Regions from separate parts of the Neobacillus sp. SM06 genome, predicted to be linked through region 4. Evidence: predicted binding sites of a transcription regulator. Region 4 holds the regulator's gene; each other region holds the start of a gene.

Region 1 (4,219 bases), on a different contig from region 4:
CTTGGCGTTCAAGGGGTCTATCCGATGACTGCTGAAGCGGTAGCAGCTCAAATTGATTCCATTGGTACAGACATGGGAACTGACGCATTAAAAACAGGGATGCTGTTTAACGCCGAAATCATTGAGACTGTTGCAAAGAAAATCAAGCAGTATAATTGGAAAAAAGTCGTTGTCGATCCGGTGATGATCGCAAAAGGCGGGGCTTCCTTGCTGCAAAAAGAAGCGGTCGAAGCACTGAAAAACGTTTTGCTGCCGGTTTCGTTGATGATTACGCCAAACATTCCGGAAGCAGAGGAACTAACCGGGATGACAATTGAAACGCTTGAGGACAAAAAGGAAGCAGCAATGAAATTAACCAGCTTGGGCGTTCAAAATGTGATTATAAAGGGCGGTCATGATGAGCACAGCGATGTGGCGTTAGACGTATTATACGACGGGCAGGAATTTCATTACTTCAAAAGTACCCGTATTGCAACGAAAAACACGCATGGGACAGGCTGTACGTTCTCTGCTGCGTTAACCGCTGAGCTTGCAAAAGGAGCAAATGTGGCAGATGCGGCCGCAACGGCCAAAAACTTTATTCAAGCTGCGATCCAACATGATCTCAAAATCGGTGGCGGCCATGGCCCAACCAACCACTGGGCTTATAACAAAATTCGATAACTTTCTTATCGGGAGAATTGAAAAGAGGATGAAGTCATGTCAACATATGATCAAGAACGGTTGCGGAGCATACTGAAAGTATATTTTATTGCTGGAAGTCCAAATTGTACAAAAAATCCTAAAGAGGTATTGCAAGAAGCAATTGCAGGCGGAATCACCTTGTTTCAGTTTCGTGAGAAGGGAAAGGGAGCGCTGACTGGAGAGGCTAAATTCATGTTGGCTAATGAGCTGCAGCAAATTTGCCGTAATCATGGTGTCCCTTTTATTGTAAATGACGATGTTGAACTTGCGCTTAGGCTCGATGCTGATGGTGTTCATATTGGACAGGAAGATGAGCCAGTCGAAACCGTACGCAGCAAAATTGGCGATAAAATTCTTGGTGTGTCTGCACACACGCTTGAAGAAGTACATGCTGCAATCGAACAAGGCGCCGATTACTTAGGAATCGGACCGATTTTTCCAACATCAACAAAAGAGGATGTCAAACCCGTTCAAGGGACAACGTTCATTCGTGAACTCAGGAGAAAAGGAATAGACATTCCGCTTGTTGGCATTGGTGGAATCAACTCAGAAAATGCATCCGTTGTAATGGAAGCAGGGGCAGATGGCGTGAGTGTGATTACGGCGATCAGCCTTGCAACAAACATTCATGAAGCTGCAAAACAATTGAAAAATCAAGTATTATAGGTACAAACTACCATCCTAGTAAATTTGTAGGATGGTTTTTTTGTAGAATCATTTCAATTGTCTGGAAAAAAGTTTATAATAGAAAAAGTAAGAATATTCATTAAAGGAAGTGTGCTGGTTGCTGAGATTAGACCACTTTGTTATCCATATTGACCATGATGAAAAAAAGTTGTTTCAACTAAAAAAAAGCTTTGATGATTATGGAATTCCTTTTGACCCAGAAAAGGGACAAGTCACGAAAGCAATACATGTAGCAAATCTGTGGATTGGGGATCAATACCTTGTGCTGCCTTATTTAAAAAAACCAGATGGCGGCAGCTGGAAAAAAGAGTGGGTCTCCAAATATAATGGCGGGAAGCGCGGCATTTTCGGTCTATGTTTGGCAACCGATTCCTTGGACGATATTAAACATGGATTGGAAGAGCGTGGTATCCCTTTTCACGGACCAGAAAGAATCCCTTTTAAATTGTTTGGAGGGCTGTTAAAACTAAAACTGCCGTTACAAATTATTTACACAAAGCCAATCCCAAACAGCGATTTGCAAATCATGTTTTTGCAAATGGACAGTTTAGGAAAATTTGAATTTATTCGAAAGTATTTTATGAAACCAAATGCAGAGGATGTTGGTATCGTCTCGATCAGTGAAGCTTTTATAATGAAAGATTTTTCCCATGAGGAATGGGCATACATAAAGAATCTTTTTCCAAAGTTGGCTGGAACAAAGAATAAGAAAACGTTAAACATGGGGGAAACGAAGCTTCATTTTGTCCAAGACCCGCATCACGATTTATCCGTTGACTTGAAGGCTAAATCCTTGGAATTTCAATATGAAAATATGGAAATTGAAATTGAAAATGTCCGCTTGCTAATCGGTTAATCCTTCGGTGGCCTCTTTCTCATACACTGATTTTCTATTCCAATACTCTTTCCTGCTCTTGTCAACAGTTAATCGGTTGATGGGTGCTGCGTCGTATTTTTCCAATTTCATAAATTCTCTAGCAAACAAAAATAGTCACATAGAAACCATCTATGTGGCTATTTTTGTTTTTATCTGACCTCATTCAGAAATAAGACAGATTGTGACAACTTTATGACAAGGATTCGAGATGTGAACTACTTCACAGTTTAGACAAATATTCAAGTTGTATAGTGAACCTACATAGAGAGCATCGAATGAACCTCTCGGCCGCTGGGTGAAAGGTTTGAGTATAAAGGAGAGATCGAATTTGAAAAAGAAACGTTCACCGCTCGTAAATCGTTTGAAATACTTATCTCCAATTGAAAAACATTCAGAAAATCATAGTCAAACAACCTATGAAAATCGCGATTGGGAAAATGTCTACCGCCACAGATGGCAGCACGACAAAGTTGTTCGCTCCACTCACGGTGTTAACTGTACCGGGTCTTGCAGCTGGAATATTTTTGTAAAAGACGGCATTGTTACATGGGAAGGACAGCAGACTGACTACCCTTCAACAGGTCCAGATATGCCGGACTTTGAACCGCGCGGCTGTCCAAGGGGAGCAAGTTTTTCTTGGTATATTTACAGTCCGCTTCGCGTGAAGTATCCGTATGTCCGTGATGTACTTTTAACGATGTGGCGTGAGGCCTTGAAAGCAAACAGCCATCCGCTTGATGCTTGGAAAAGCATTGTCGAGAATCCGGAAAAAGCGAAAAGGTACAAGCAGGCTCGCGGAAAAGGCGGTCTTATCCGTGCCGAATGGAGCGAAGTGTTAAAGCTCGTATCTGCATCACTCTTATATACCGTTATGAAATATGGTCCGGATCGTAACATCGGCTTCTCGCCGATTCCTGCCATGTCAATGGTATCTTATGCCGCTGGTTCACGCTTTATGTCGTTAATGGGCGGACCGATGCTCAGCTTTTATGATTGGTATGCCGACCTGCCGCCAGCATCTCCGCAAATTTGGGGCGACCAGACGGATGTGCCGGAGAGCTCGGACTGGTTCAATGCTGGCTACATTATGACATGGGGTTCAAACGTACCATTAACACGGACTCCTGATGCCCACTTTCTTGCAGAGGTTCGCTACCGCGGCACAAAAGTTGTATCGGTCAGCCCAGATTATGCTGAATCGACGAAATTTGCCGATGACTGGATGAAAGTGAAACAAGGTGCTGACGGAGCCTTGGCAATGGCAATGGGTCATGTCATTTTAAAAGAATTCTATGTTGACAACAAGCATGACTATTTTATCAATTACGCCAAGCAATACACTGATTTTCCGTTTATTGTTACATTGAAAAAAGACGGGAACCACTACATTCCGGATCGCTTCTTAAACGCAAACGACCTTGGAAAAACAACCGGCAACGGGGACTTTAAACCGGTGCTATTCAATGAGAATACAAACGATTTTGCGATCCCAAATGGGACGATGGGAGCACGCTGGGAAGATAAAGCAAAATGGAACTTGCGGATGCAAGATGAAGAAACTGGCACTGCAATTGAGCCGCGCATGACCTTCAAGGACGCTGAAGATGAAATTGCAACCGTAAAACTTCCTTATTTTTCACATGCTGGCAACAGCATTCTCTACCGCTCTGTACCAATGAAAAAAGTAGAGGCAAGTGGACAGACCTTCTATACGACAACGGTATACGATTTGACGCTGGCAAACTACGGGGTTGATCGCGGCCTTGGCGGAGAAGCGGCAAAAACCTTTGATGATATGATCGCGTTCACGCCTGCATGGCAGGAAAGGATAACCGGCGTAAAAAAGGAACTTGTGATTCAAATTGCCCGTGAATTTGCTGAAAATGCACTTGAAACAAACGGGCGTTCCATGATTATTGTCGGTGCTGGAATCAATCACTGGTTTAACGCTGATACGATTTACCGTGCTGT
Region 2 (4,219 bases), on a different contig from region 4:
CAACCTCATGAAATTCCTGGATGGCACTGGCGATTTCTGCTTTTTCCCCTATTGGATCACCAAGCACGACAAGCTTGTCTGCATATGGTTTGTACATGAAAATGACGTTTTTTTTCCGGTTCCAATAAATATATTTATCATGTAAAAAGACTAAATGTGCCAACTGCCCTGTCTTATAATGACTAAAATGTTTCAATATTTCCACTTCATGGCCATGGGAATGAATCATTGTCCATTTCCTCGGACGACTGATCAAATAGCCAAACAGCATAATAATGAATGCAATCGCCAGACCAATGATTGCGCTGTTAAACAAATCGCGATAATCCAAAATGATATATGGCTGTATAGTACGGGGCATATTAAACCGTGCAGAAGGCAAATTCGAATATCCAATCAAAAGGTACATGGAGGTAATGATCACCACAAGCAAAACATCAAAGACAGTCTTTCCCCATGTCATTACATAACTCTCCCGATAAAATTGCCCTTTTGACAGCCGTAAAATAATCGCAACTGTAATAAGAAATGCTGCTTCTTCATAATCAATGCCTTTAAAAATCGAAAATAGCGCTGCTAAAACAAGGGCACCCATTGTTAAGGCATATGTCCTTTTTACGCTGTATTCGATCCCCCGTGACAAGCCTAAGAGCAGAAAGCCGGCAGCAACGGAAAGCTGATGAGATAAATTCATGATTGGCAACGACAAAAACTCCTGAGCAATTTTGAGTCTTGATAAAATACCTGGAACACTCGCAGAAAGGAGCAAAATCAGACCGGCTATAAAAACAAGGGCTGTCAACAAAATATGACTGAATCCTTGCAAAATTGCTTTCGGCAAATTGTTCCATGATTTGTTCCATTTCTGCCAGAATGAAAGGACAAAAAGAACAAGACTAATTAAGAACGGAAGCACATAATAGCCAATCCGATAAAACAATAGCAGCACAAGGATTTTTTCAGCAGGGGCATGCAGTCCTTGCATCCCCCATATAAAAATCAAATCAAATGAACCTAGTCCTCCCGGGATCATACTAATAATCCCGGCACACGAAGCAATAATAAAAACAGGAAAAAGCGATTGCACTTGAATTGAAATACCTAGCAGTTTGCTTAAAAGCAAAATAACAGCAAAAATTGCCGACCATTCCATCAGTGAAACAAGAACAAGCTTTTTGCCGACAGAAAACGTAATCAAATTTTGTTCTTCTTTTTTGCTTTTTATCCAATGAACCAAAATAAAAACAGGCAAATAAAGACTGATCCCAATAACAGCAAAATATAGCCACTTTTCCTCAATAAACAGTGGAAAACGACGGTAGAAAAGAACAACAATCCATGAAAAAAGCGAGATTCCGGTTAAATAGAACAATGATACAGAAGCAATCCCACCAACTAGTCTCTTTTTATCCGGATCATATGTATGATAAAAGTACGTACGAAGCATTGCCCCGATTAAGCCGCCAAAGCCAATAAGATTGGAAAATGAATTTGCGATAAAAGAATACTCCAATAGTTCTTTTTTTGGAACGCGAAAACCTAAAATTTGAACTAAAATAATGTCATAGAAAAACATTGGAAACACGGCGACAAGCGTAATCAATAAAATAATCACAAGTGTTCCCGGCTGTAAGTTGTTTAGCTCCTGATTGAGTAAATTGACATTTAAACCGCGGGCAAATTTCCTCATTTCGAAAATGGCAAGTATTAATAAAAAAAGTGGGAAAACAAACTTTACTATCGTAAAAATTCTTTCTTTTTTTATCCCCAACAATATAACCACCTAAATTTTCTTTACTGTTTTAAATATAGCCTTTTCCTCAGGAAAAACAAAGAAAATAATTTTTCGAATCCTTGTTAAAAACTTTACTAGTGTTGACAGAATTCAACCAATTCAACCATAGAACCCCGGATTCCGTGTGACTCCGCTAAAAGAGCAAACAAAATCTGCTAACGAGCAGTGTTGCACAATCGCATTACAATCATTCAGTTTATTGAAAATGTTTTTCTTATATAACAGCAATCCTATTTTATTTATTTTTTATAGTACAGATCTTTTGATCAAAATATTTGTTCATAAAGATTCCACAAAAAACCCATTATGCTCAACAATTCACAATATGTTAACAAATGCAATCTTTCCACGTTACATTTCCTGTTATACTTTAATTATGCAATAAACAAAAATCTGTTATATAAGTTCAATGATTATTCGAGGTGAAAAAGGATGGAACAATGGTTTGGTTTTGAGAAAGGTGCTTGGACGAGAGAAGTAAATGTACGGGATTTTATTTTGAAAAATTACTCGGAATATGTCGGTGATGAATCCTTTTTAACTCCAGCAACTGATGCAACAAACAGCCTTTGGGAGCAAGTAATGGAGTTGGCAAAACAGGAACGGGAAAATGGCGGCGTGTTGGATATGGATACTGAAACCGTCTCAACGATTACATCCCATGGACCTGGATATCTGAACAAACAGCTTGAAAAAGTGGTCGGCTTTCAAACAGATCAACCATTTAAGCGGTCGCTCCAGCCTTTCGGCGGTATCCGGATGGCAAAACAATCATGCGAAGCATATGGCTATACTTTAAATTCAGAGATTGAAAGAATTTTTACCGACTACAGAAAAACACATAACCAAGGAGTATTCGATGCCTATACGGATGAAATGAAACTGGCGAGAAAAGCTGCAATCATTACCGGCCTTCCTGACGCATATGGTCGCGGCCGGATCATTGGGGACTACCGCAGAGTAGCATTATACGGTGTCGATTTCCTAATTAATGAAAGAAAAAAAGATCTGCAAAATACAAGTGCGATTATGACGGAAGCAAATATGCGTCTCAGGGAAGAAATTTCTGAACAAATCCGCGCTTTAAAAGAATTAAAAGAACTGGCAGAGGGTTACGGGTATGACATTTCCAAGCCGGCAAGCAATGCAGCTGAAGCGTTCCAATGGCTCTACTTTGGTTATTTGGCAGCGATTAAAGAACAAAATGGCGCTGCAATGAGCCTTGGCCGCGTTTCTACTTTCCTTGACATTTACATTGAACGCGATTTAAAACAAGGATTTTTAACGGAGCAAGAAGCCCAAGAGCTTGTTGATCATTTCGTTATGAAGCTTCGCTTAGTAAAATTTGCACGCACCCCGGATTACAATGAACTTTTCAGCGGAGATCCAACATGGGTAACGGAATCAATCGGCGGAATGGCAATGGACGGACGTTCACTTGTCACGAAAAACTCTTTTCGCTTCTTGCATACATTAGACAATTTAGGACCTGCGCCTGAACCAAATTTAACGATTTTATGGTCTAAACAACTTCCTGAGAACTTTAAGAAATATGCGGCGAAAATGTCGATTAAATCCAGTGCAATTCAATATGAGAACGATGAAATTATGCGTCCTGAGTATGGTGATGATTACGGGATTGCCTGCTGTGTTTCGGCGATGGAAATCGGCAAGCAAATGCAATTTTTCGGTGCCCGGGCAAATTTGGCGAAAACACTTCTATATGCGATTAATGGCGGTGTGGATGAAAGATTAAAAATCCAGGTTGGTCCGCAGTATCAGCCGGTAACATCTGAAAAATTGGATTATGAAGAGGTTATGGCAAAATTTGACCAAATGATGGATTGGCTTGCCGGACTTTATATTAACACACTCAACATCATCCATTATATGCATGACAAATACAGCTACGAGCGATTAGAGATGGCACTTCACGACACAACCATACTGCGGACGATGGCAACTGGAATTGCCGGTTTAAGTGTTGCAGCCGATTCATTAAGCGCAATTAAATATGCAACCGTTAAAGCAATACGTGATGAAAACGGAATAGCGATTGATTTTGAAACAATTGGAGACTTCCCTAAATACGGAAACAACGATGACCGTGTGGACAGCATTGCTATTGACATCGTTGAGCGCTTTATGAAAAAACTGCGCAAACATCAAACGTATCGCGATTCATTGCACACGATGTCGATCTTAACGATTACTTCCAATGTCGTCTATGGCAAAAAAACCGGTAATACGCCAGACGGACGCCGCGCGGGAGAACCGTTCGCCCCTGGTGCAAATCCGATGCATGGCCGTGATACAAAAGGAACGCTTGCTTCCCTTTCATCCGTCGCCAAACTGCCATACAGCTACGCAATGGATGGAATTTCCAACACGTTCTCGATTGTACCGAAAGCATTGGGGAGAGAA
Region 3 (4,219 bases), on a different contig from region 4:
ATACTGTTTCCTCTTCTTTTGCCGTGTGTTCGAGCATTTCCTTTTTAAAGGCATAAAACAGTTCATAAACTTTTAAAAGCTCAGGATGGTTCTCCCCGTGAACACGGGCAACTTTTGTTACATACGGGCTTAACATTGCTAGCTCTTCTTCAAGTGGGCGATGGTATGCTAAAACAATATGCTCGATTAATGAACGTGTATCGGAATGAATCCATTCTTCCATTTCATTTTCGTTTGGTTCGCTTGCCGTGAAAAGAGTTTGCAGCTCGGCAACAATTGTTTTTGGATCAAGTCCTCTTTCCTCGGCAGCATTTGCAAGTGGAATATTTCCGCCGCAGCAGAAATCGATTCGGTGTTTTTTAAATAAATCACTTGATTTTGGCAGTTCATTGACAATATCTTTCACAAGGGTGTTTTCACTAAAAGGAAAGCTCATCCTTCATTCCTCCTTTTTTTTCTATTAAAAGAATAACGGAACCCGATCATCATTTTGGTGATATGCATCACATTTTAAGGATGATTTTTTTGGTTCTTTTTGTACTATCGCACAATTTTTCGAACATTGGTTTGAAAATTTGCCATGTTTAAAAGTTTCGTATACCCTTAAAGTGAGAAAATCGGTTGAATGAATTCATTTACATGCTTTTAGGAGCTGATAACCATGTTAGAGAGAAGAAAGCCTATTTCCGTGAGTGAAGCGGTGGCAAAAATAATGGAGACACGAGTACAAGGTGCAACGGAATACGTAACAATTGATGAAAGCTATGGAAGGTTTCTTTCTGAAGATTTGACAGCAACAAACGATGTGCCGCATTTTGATCGTGCTCCCTATGACGGGTTTGCCGTCCGCAGTGTTGATACAAGCCTTGCATCACTTTCAAACCCAGTCGAATTAGAAGTGATTGATCATATTGGTGCAGGTGCCGTATCAGATAAAGTAGTAAAAGAAAACCAAGCTGTACGAATTATGACAGGTGCAATGATGCCGGAAGGTGCTGATGCCGTCGCTATGCTCGAAGTGGTGCAAACATCTGAAAAAAACGGCAAACCCTATATTACAATTAAGCGCAACTTAAAAAAAGGTGAAAATGTGTCCTTTCGTGCTGAGGATGCAAAAGAAGGCGAAGTGTTGGTGAAAAAGGGGACAAGGATTAACCCTGGTATTCAAGCAATGCTTGCAACATTTGGCTATGCGATAGTTCCAGTTGCCAAAAAACCGATCATTGGCTTATTCGCAACCGGCACAGAATTACTTGAAGTCGATGAACCGCTCGTTCCCGGAAAAATACGCAACAGCAACTCCCATATGATTATCGCCCAAATTGAAAGGGCGGGAGGGGAAGTACAGTACTTCGGCAAACTGCCTGATGTGTTCGATACATGCTTTGAAGCAGTTAAGGATGCGATTGAAACAGTTGACCTGCTCATAACCACCGGGGGGGTCTCTGTAGGTGATTTTGATTATTTGCCGGCCATTTATGAAAAGCTTGGGGCAAAAGTGTTGTTCAACAAAGTGGGAATGCGTCCTGGAAGTGTGACAACCGTGGCACAGTACAATGGCAAAGTTTTGTTCGGTCTATCCGGCAATCCATCTGCCTGCTATGTTGGGTTTGAATTGTTTGCCCGTCCGATCATTCGGACAATGCTGTTTTCACCAAAACCGCATTTACGCAAAGAAAAAGCTGTTCTTGGCGCCGATTTTCCAAAAGCGAATCCTTTTACCCGCTTTGTCCGCAGCACTGTAACGATCGAGGAAGGCAGGTTAAAAGTATCGCCGAGTGGTGTGGATAAATCAAATATTATTATGAGCCTTGCAGGCGCCAACTCGCTGATGATTCTTCCTGGTGGCACAAGAGGGTATGAAGTAGGAACAGATGTGGAAATCCTGCTGCTTGAGGATCAAACCGGCAGTGAGTGGCCTTGGTAAATCCTTTTATTTTCCAAGTTGTTGGTTACCAAAATAGTGGAAAAACGACGGTTGTTTCCACATTGATAAAGGAATTGAACAAGTTGGGCAGGCAGGTGGCGGTGATCAAGCATCATGGTCATGGCGGCCGGCCTGAAGTCGTTGAAACGAAGGATTCTGTGCAGCATGTAGTTGCTGGCGCCTTAGCGGCAGTTGTTGAGGGTGGCGGGAGGTTGATTCTGCAAGCGGATCAGCCGTCATGGAATTTAGCCGATGAAATTCAGCTAATCCGTTTCTTTCAGCCTGACATCCTTTTAATTGAAGGTCACAAAAAGGAAAATTATCCAAAACTATTGCTGGTAAAAGAAAAAAAAGATCTTGAATTACTTCATTTCATCAGCAATATTAAAATCGTGCTGGCGTGGGAACAAGCATTGCAAAAACAGATTGAATCCATCTCCACTGCTCCGTCCTTTCTTCTCAATGACCAGCAAGGGGTAGCCTGGACGGTTCAATACATTGAGGAGCAAGTAAAGAGGATTCCTTCTCAGTCGAAAAAATGACAATTTTGTTACAATTTTAATGCAATTTCCTGCTGCTTCCGTTATACTAGAAGTAGGGGAAAATATGTTTGTTGATATAGAATCGGAAAAAGAAGGCGGAAGCCTTCTTTTTTGCATTGAAAAAGTTAATAAAATCGCCAAAATGGCTTCGATTCATGTGACATCTTTCACTTAATTTTCCTGATTCCTGACTTATAGTAGGGGTGAGTGAAAGGAGGGTGGAGGATGAAATTATTTATGCCAAAACAACACGGAGCCTGGGCAATGGTGACGGTTCCATTCTGGCTTGGTGTGATCGCAGGTGGATTTGTTTGGCAGGATGTTCCGTTTTTTCTTGGATGGGTGTTATTATACTTGGCTACCTATCCGATGCTTCTTTTATTTAAAAAGAAGAAAACGGCCTTCTATATTGGCTGGACAACGCGCTATTTGATTCCGGCTGTACTATTATTACTGTTTCCGCTCGCTGAAAATCCAGCAGTCGTTTATTTTGGTTTGCTGATGATTCCTTTTTTTATGATCAATGCTTTTTATTCTTCCCAAAACAAAGACCGTGCGTTTATGAATGATTTAAGTGCGATTTTTGCCTTTTCTTTTGCCAGTCTGGCAAGCAGTTTTTTAAGCAGCCGAATTGTCACTGGTGAATCCATCTTTGTTTTTTCCGCATCCGTGCTTTTTTTCATTGGCAGCACTTTTTATGTCAAAACAATGATACGTGAAAAAAAGAACCCGCAGTTTAAATGGCTTTCTTGGATCTATCACTTGATCCTGCCGTTGATTTGGCTGGCGTTTGGCTATTGGATCGCAGCTATTGCTGTTTTGCCAAGCTTGCTCAGGGCAGTTGGTTTTTACGGCAAACCGCTCTCAACCAAAATGGTTGGGATTTATGAAATTGCAAATGCAGCACTTTTCTTTGCGGTCATGGCTGTTCAAATCATCGTAAACTAAAAACAGCCCATAGCAGGCTGTTTTTGTATCATCAATCGATTCTGCAAATTTCAATCGGACAGTTTTCGCAGTCAATTTCAACTTTTAAATAATCAAGATCGTGTATAGTGATCGTTCCTTTATCAACTGAGATTACATTCGCTTTGCGCAAATCACTTAACAGCCGGTTGACCACTTCTCTTGACGTGCCGCAGAAATTTGCCAATTCTTGGTTTGTTAACGGCAGCTGAATTAAGATGCCGTTAGCGGTGTTTATCCCATAGCTGTTGGAGATTCGGATTAAAGTGGAATACAATGCACCTTTTTTCCCGTGAAGAACTAAGTCGCGAAATTTCGTTTGTGATTTTCGATATTGGAGGCTCATCCATTTCATAAATTCCAAGGCTAGCGGTAAGTTATGCGAGAGCTTTTCTTCAAGCGTGTCTTTCATGATTACAGCTACTTCTCCGCTCTCTGTAACCCTTCCTGTTAATAAATATCGCTGCGATGGACAAAATAAATCAATCTCGCCAATGATATCGCCGGTTGTGCACATTCTTAAACTCAATTCCCTACCGTCTGGAATCACTTTAGTCAAATGAACCATGCCGCTTTTGAGAATAAAAAGCTCATTTGCAAAGCTTCCTTCTTGGAACAGAAAAGTTCCCTTTTCAATTTTTTTTATGTGATGGACCAATTCGAAAAGTTCACTTATGGATGCCGGTAGCTCTTTGACCGTTTGCATATTGTAACCACCTTTATAAGGGGCGAACTGAATCGCTCTTTTAGAATAAACCGTTTTACAGGCTACTAACGAAATATT
Region 4 (4,219 bases):
TCCAGGATGTCCAGCAAAACGGCTGGGGCTTTTTTGCCTACCTGCTCGTCATTCTTGCGACATTTGATCTTGGTTCGGGGCTCAAAATTATCTTGTTTTCTTTTGCAAAAAATAAAGGGAAAAAATAGGCCTTTTCATCCTAAAATGAAAAGGCCCGTACGTTTAAGGGTGCCCGTGACTGGTACGAAAGCATGAGAGCAAATTTCTTTTTCTCATTTGAGGCTTCGTTTTGTTTTTATTTTTACCGACGACTCCGAATCCTGGCTAAAGCTGCGTGCGAGAGTACTCGACCTGACCGATTGTACAGCCTGATCCAATCTGGATCGTATTGCCTCTCACGACCTCAGCTTTCGTATTTTCAAGATAGATGTCATCCCCTTCGATCACCTTGGCCAAAAGTACACCTTCGTTTTTGATAAATGGAAGCAGCAAAGGCAGCATTTCTGTTGAAGGTGATCAGATCTCCCCGTTCATTCGATGCCATCTACATTCATCTCTATACTAGTTTTACCTTTAATTCTTCCATCAGATTTAATAGAGGCAGCTGTGTAACAACTTTTGCCCCTTTTTCAAAATAAACCCCTTCCGCATTCACAAGCAGCAGGCATGTTGAAATGCCTAGTTTCCGAAGGATCACTAATTCACAGTTTTTTTGTTTCAATAATGGCGAATGGTCTTTTAAAAGATCGAGAACCATTTTACCTTCTTCCTGATGAATGTCACCCGACTGGAGGAGTGTTTCCAGAATAACGATTTCAACGATTCGCGCTATGTCAAACTGCTGGCCACGGTTATCATTTTCTAAATAAAAATCAAGCACCGATTTTGAAACAATGTTACGTTTTATCAATTCGTCTTTTGATAACTGCAAATCAGTCAAATTGGGAGAGAACATATCTGCCAGTTCTTCTAGCGACAGATGTTCCTTCATTGTTTGAATTTTATTGATCCGCTCAAGTATTTTTTCTTTGGGGAAAAAGGTTTCTTGACCGGTAAAAGTGGATTTCCTGATAAACCAGTCCTCCGGAATCAGATCTTTCCTTTTCCACCGGTATAACTGTCCATAGGAAATACCCGTTAAGTCCAAAAGATCCTTTTTAGAAATTAATTCATCACTCATAGCAAAAACCCCTTTCGAATAAAAACGTAACATAACACTGTTGCGTTTTAAAGGTTTTAAAGAAAACTCGCCGATTGGCGAGCCTTTGGCGAAGACAGAGGCGTAGTTGCCCTTATGCTAATCAGAATTTATGTATATAAATTCTGATTAGCAAAAAAAGATCCTTTCACCTTCCGTGGCGAAAAGATCTTCTGATCGTTACATTTCTTCTTCAATGTTCTCGTTCGGATAATGCTTTAAAAAATAGACAAGCGACTGCAATTCCACTGCCAAGTCGATGTGGTGAATCCGGATCGAAGGCGGAACATTTAATCTTGCTGGCGTGAAATTTAAAATTCCTTTGATATTGGCTTTGACCAATTTATCGGTTATGGTTTGCGCCACGGGCGCGGGAACCGTTAAAATGGCCACCTGGATATCCTCAGCCTTCAATTGCTCCTCCAGCTCATCCATAGGAAAAACCGGAACATCTCCAATCTTGGTACCAATTTTATTCGGATCGACATCGAAGGCATACTCAATTTTCGTATTATTATTTTTTAAAAAATTATAATTTAAAAAAGCAGTGCCCAGATTCCCTACTCCGATCAAAGCCACTTTTGTCAATTCATCCTGATCAAGCGTTTTTCGGAAAAAGGACAGCAAATAGTTCACATTGTAGCCATAGCCTTTTTTTCCTAACGCGCCAAAATAGGAAAAATCGCGGCGAATTGTAGCCGAATCTACTTTCACGGCTTCACTTAATTCCGCTGAGGAAACTCTTTGCTTCCCCGAAGAATGAAGATGATTTAAAAATCGGTAATACAAAGGCAGCCGTTTTGCCGTTGCCTGCGGGATTTTCATCGATTCATTGTTCATAAATTCCTTACACCCCCATCAATCTTAAATTTGTTCGGTTCGTTTGAAATCACCATTCTTGCCGCCGGTTTTTTCCACAAGATAAGTGGCGCCAATAATCATTCCTTTGTCAACCGCTTTGCACATGTCGTACACGGTCAACGCACATGCAGATGCGGCTGTTAGCGCTTCCATTTCTACACCTGTATTCCCTTTCGTTTTAACCGCTGCCTTTATATTTAATGTATATTGATCTGGCTGACCTTTTTCCCAAGAAAAAGAAATATTGATGCCGGTTAACGCAATCGGGTGGCACATCGGTATAATTTCCGATGTTTTTTTTGCAGCCATGATCGCCGCAACTTGGGCAACTGCTAACACATCGCCCTTTTTCATCTCATTATGAGTAATTTTTTCGTAAATTTCTTTATTTACGGTAATGCTGGAGTGGGCCAGTGCCGTCCTCGTTGTTTCAGGCTTGTCGCTAACGTCCACCATTTTTGCTCTGCCTTCTTCATTGAAATGTGTAAATTCTGCCATTATTACATTCCTCCAGTTAAATCATACACTATTTTTCACTGTATGTGTGAAACTTTGCACGAATAATCTTAAATTAATTGATTTTGTACCGCTAAAAAGCCGGGCTATCGACTTTATCCCGCAGTAACGTTCAGTAAAATCCACACTCACTTTATTGCTGACAATCAAGGAATACGGTACACTAATTTTAGTAATTGAGGTGAAAAAAATGCTACTGCTACAAGTCAATCAACTTTCAAAATACTATGGGGCTGACCTAATTTTATCGAATATAAAACTGGAATTACAAACTCGTGACCGCGTTGCGCTCGTGGGCCGCAATGGAGCTGGGAAATCCACATTATTAAAAATGATTGCCGGACAGATTTCACATGACAGTGGTGAAGTCATCAAGCCGAAAGACGTAACGATCGGCTATTTGGCGCAAAATACCGGTTTGGAGTCCAAATTATCGATAGGGGAAGAAATGCTGACAGTGTTTGCAGACCTGCAAACGATGGAAAAATCATTGAGAAACTTAGAGGAAAGCATGGCCGATCCTCTCATCCATGAAAATCAAGACCGGTATGAAAGAATTCTGAAAGAATATGACCAGCTGCAAATCAATTTTAAGGAGCTTGGCGGCTATCAGTACGAAGCCGATATCCGCTCGGTGCTGCACGGGTTAAATTTTCCCAATGATTCCTTGATGATTTCCAGTTTAAGCGGCGGCCAAAAAACCCGTCTGGCATTAGGAAAACTGCTGCTCACAAAGCCAGATATCTTAATATTGGACGAGCCGACAAACCATTTGGACATTGAAACCCTCTCTTGGCTTGAGCAATATTTGCAAAACTATGATGGGGCCATTTTAATTGTTTCCCATGACCGCTATTTTCTCGATAAAGTCGTCAATACCGTTTATGAAGTTTCCCGCCGCCAAATCAGAAAATACCTTGGAAACTACAGTACCTATTTGGAACAAAAAGCGGCCAATTACGAACGGGAAATGAAGCTGTATGAAAAACAGCAACAGGAAATTGCCGATTTGCAAGATTTTATTCAACGGAATTTGACAAGGGCCTCAACAACCAAACGGGCGCAAAGTAGACGCAAAAAATTGGATAAAATGGAAATCATCGACCGCCCTTTAGGGGATGAGAAGTCCGCTTCCTTCGCTTTTGAGATTGAGCGGCAAAGCGGCAATGATGTTTTAAAGGTAGAAAACTTGACGATTGGTTACGGTGAAAAAATTGCCGGAAATCTCACCTTTCAAGTAAGCCGCGGCGAAAGCATTGCCTTAGTCGGGCCGAATGGGATTGGTAAATCAACACTTTTAAAAACGATTATAAAAAAGCTGCCATCCCTTTCCGGTTCCGTACAGTACGGTTCAAACGTCACCATCGGTTATTATGATCAGGAACAAGCCGAGCTGACGTCCAATAAACAAGTCCTCAACGAACTCTGGGATGATTTCCCGTTAAAGCCGGAAAAAGAAATCAGGACCGTGCTCGGGAATTTCTTGTTCTCCGGAGACGATGTATTAAAAATCGTCTCCACACTTAGCGGCGGCGAAAAGGCGCGTCTGGCTCTTGCCAAACTAATGCTGGAAAAAGCGAACGTTCTTATTTTAGATGAGCCAACGAACCATCTTGACCTTGACAGCAAAGAAGTTCTCGAAAATGCCCTTATCGATTATCCGGGAACCATTTTATTTGTTTCCCACGACCGTTACTTTATCAA

The links. Region 4 encodes Rex, which represses fermentation and respiration genes when NADH is low (regulators of the CRP and FNR family bind a similar motif). Its sites were predicted from a motif close to TTGTGAAATATTTCACAA; they were not measured.
Region 1: a site for Rex is predicted at 2,457-2,474, ahead of ACQYAD_RS12600 (nitrate reductase subunit alpha). Genes of this name have one in related genera too.
Region 2: a site for Rex is predicted at 2,102-2,119, ahead of pflB (formate C-acetyltransferase). Genes of this name have one in related genera too.
Region 3: a site for Rex is predicted at 2,625-2,642, ahead of ACQYAD_RS07315 (YwiC-like family protein). Genes of this name have one in related genera too.

The regions. Positions count from the first base shown of each region.
Region 1 is NZ_JBNWEO010000015.1:618,125-622,343, reverse strand. It holds gene thiD (bifunctional hydroxymethylpyrimidine kinase/phosphomethylpyrimidine kinase) at 1-663, shown strand, start outside; gene thiE (thiamine phosphate synthase) at 700-1,350, shown strand; gene ACQYAD_RS12605 (hypothetical protein) at 1,469-2,227, shown strand; gene ACQYAD_RS12600 (nitrate reductase subunit alpha) at 2,577-4,219, shown strand, end outside.
Region 2 is NZ_JBNWEO010000015.1:251,021-255,239, reverse strand. It holds gene mprF (bifunctional lysylphosphatidylglycerol flippase/synthetase MprF) at 1-1,771, opposite strand, end outside; gene pflB (formate C-acetyltransferase) at 2,228-4,219, shown strand, end outside.
Region 3 is NZ_JBNWEO010000013.1:455,863-460,081, reverse strand. It holds gene ric (iron-sulfur cluster repair di-iron protein) at 1-436, opposite strand, end outside; gene ACQYAD_RS07325 (molybdopterin molybdotransferase MoeA) at 662-1,927, shown strand; gene mobB (molybdopterin-guanine dinucleotide biosynthesis protein B) at 1,915-2,469, shown strand; gene ACQYAD_RS07315 (YwiC-like family protein) at 2,695-3,417, shown strand; gene ACQYAD_RS07310 (Crp/Fnr family transcriptional regulator) at 3,449-4,141, opposite strand.
Region 4 is NZ_JBNWEO010000017.1:315,233-319,451, reverse strand. It holds gene ACQYAD_RS15035 (YdiK family protein) at 1-128, shown strand, start outside; partial or broken gene ACQYAD_RS15030 (cytoplasmic protein) at 265-390, opposite strand; gene ACQYAD_RS15025 (YhbD family protein) at 497-1,120, opposite strand; gene ACQYAD_RS15020 (redox-sensing transcriptional repressor Rex) at 1,319-1,978, opposite strand; gene moaC (cyclic pyranopterin monophosphate synthase MoaC) at 2,003-2,497, opposite strand; gene ACQYAD_RS15010 (ABC-F family ATP-binding cassette domain-containing protein) at 2,706-4,219, shown strand, end outside.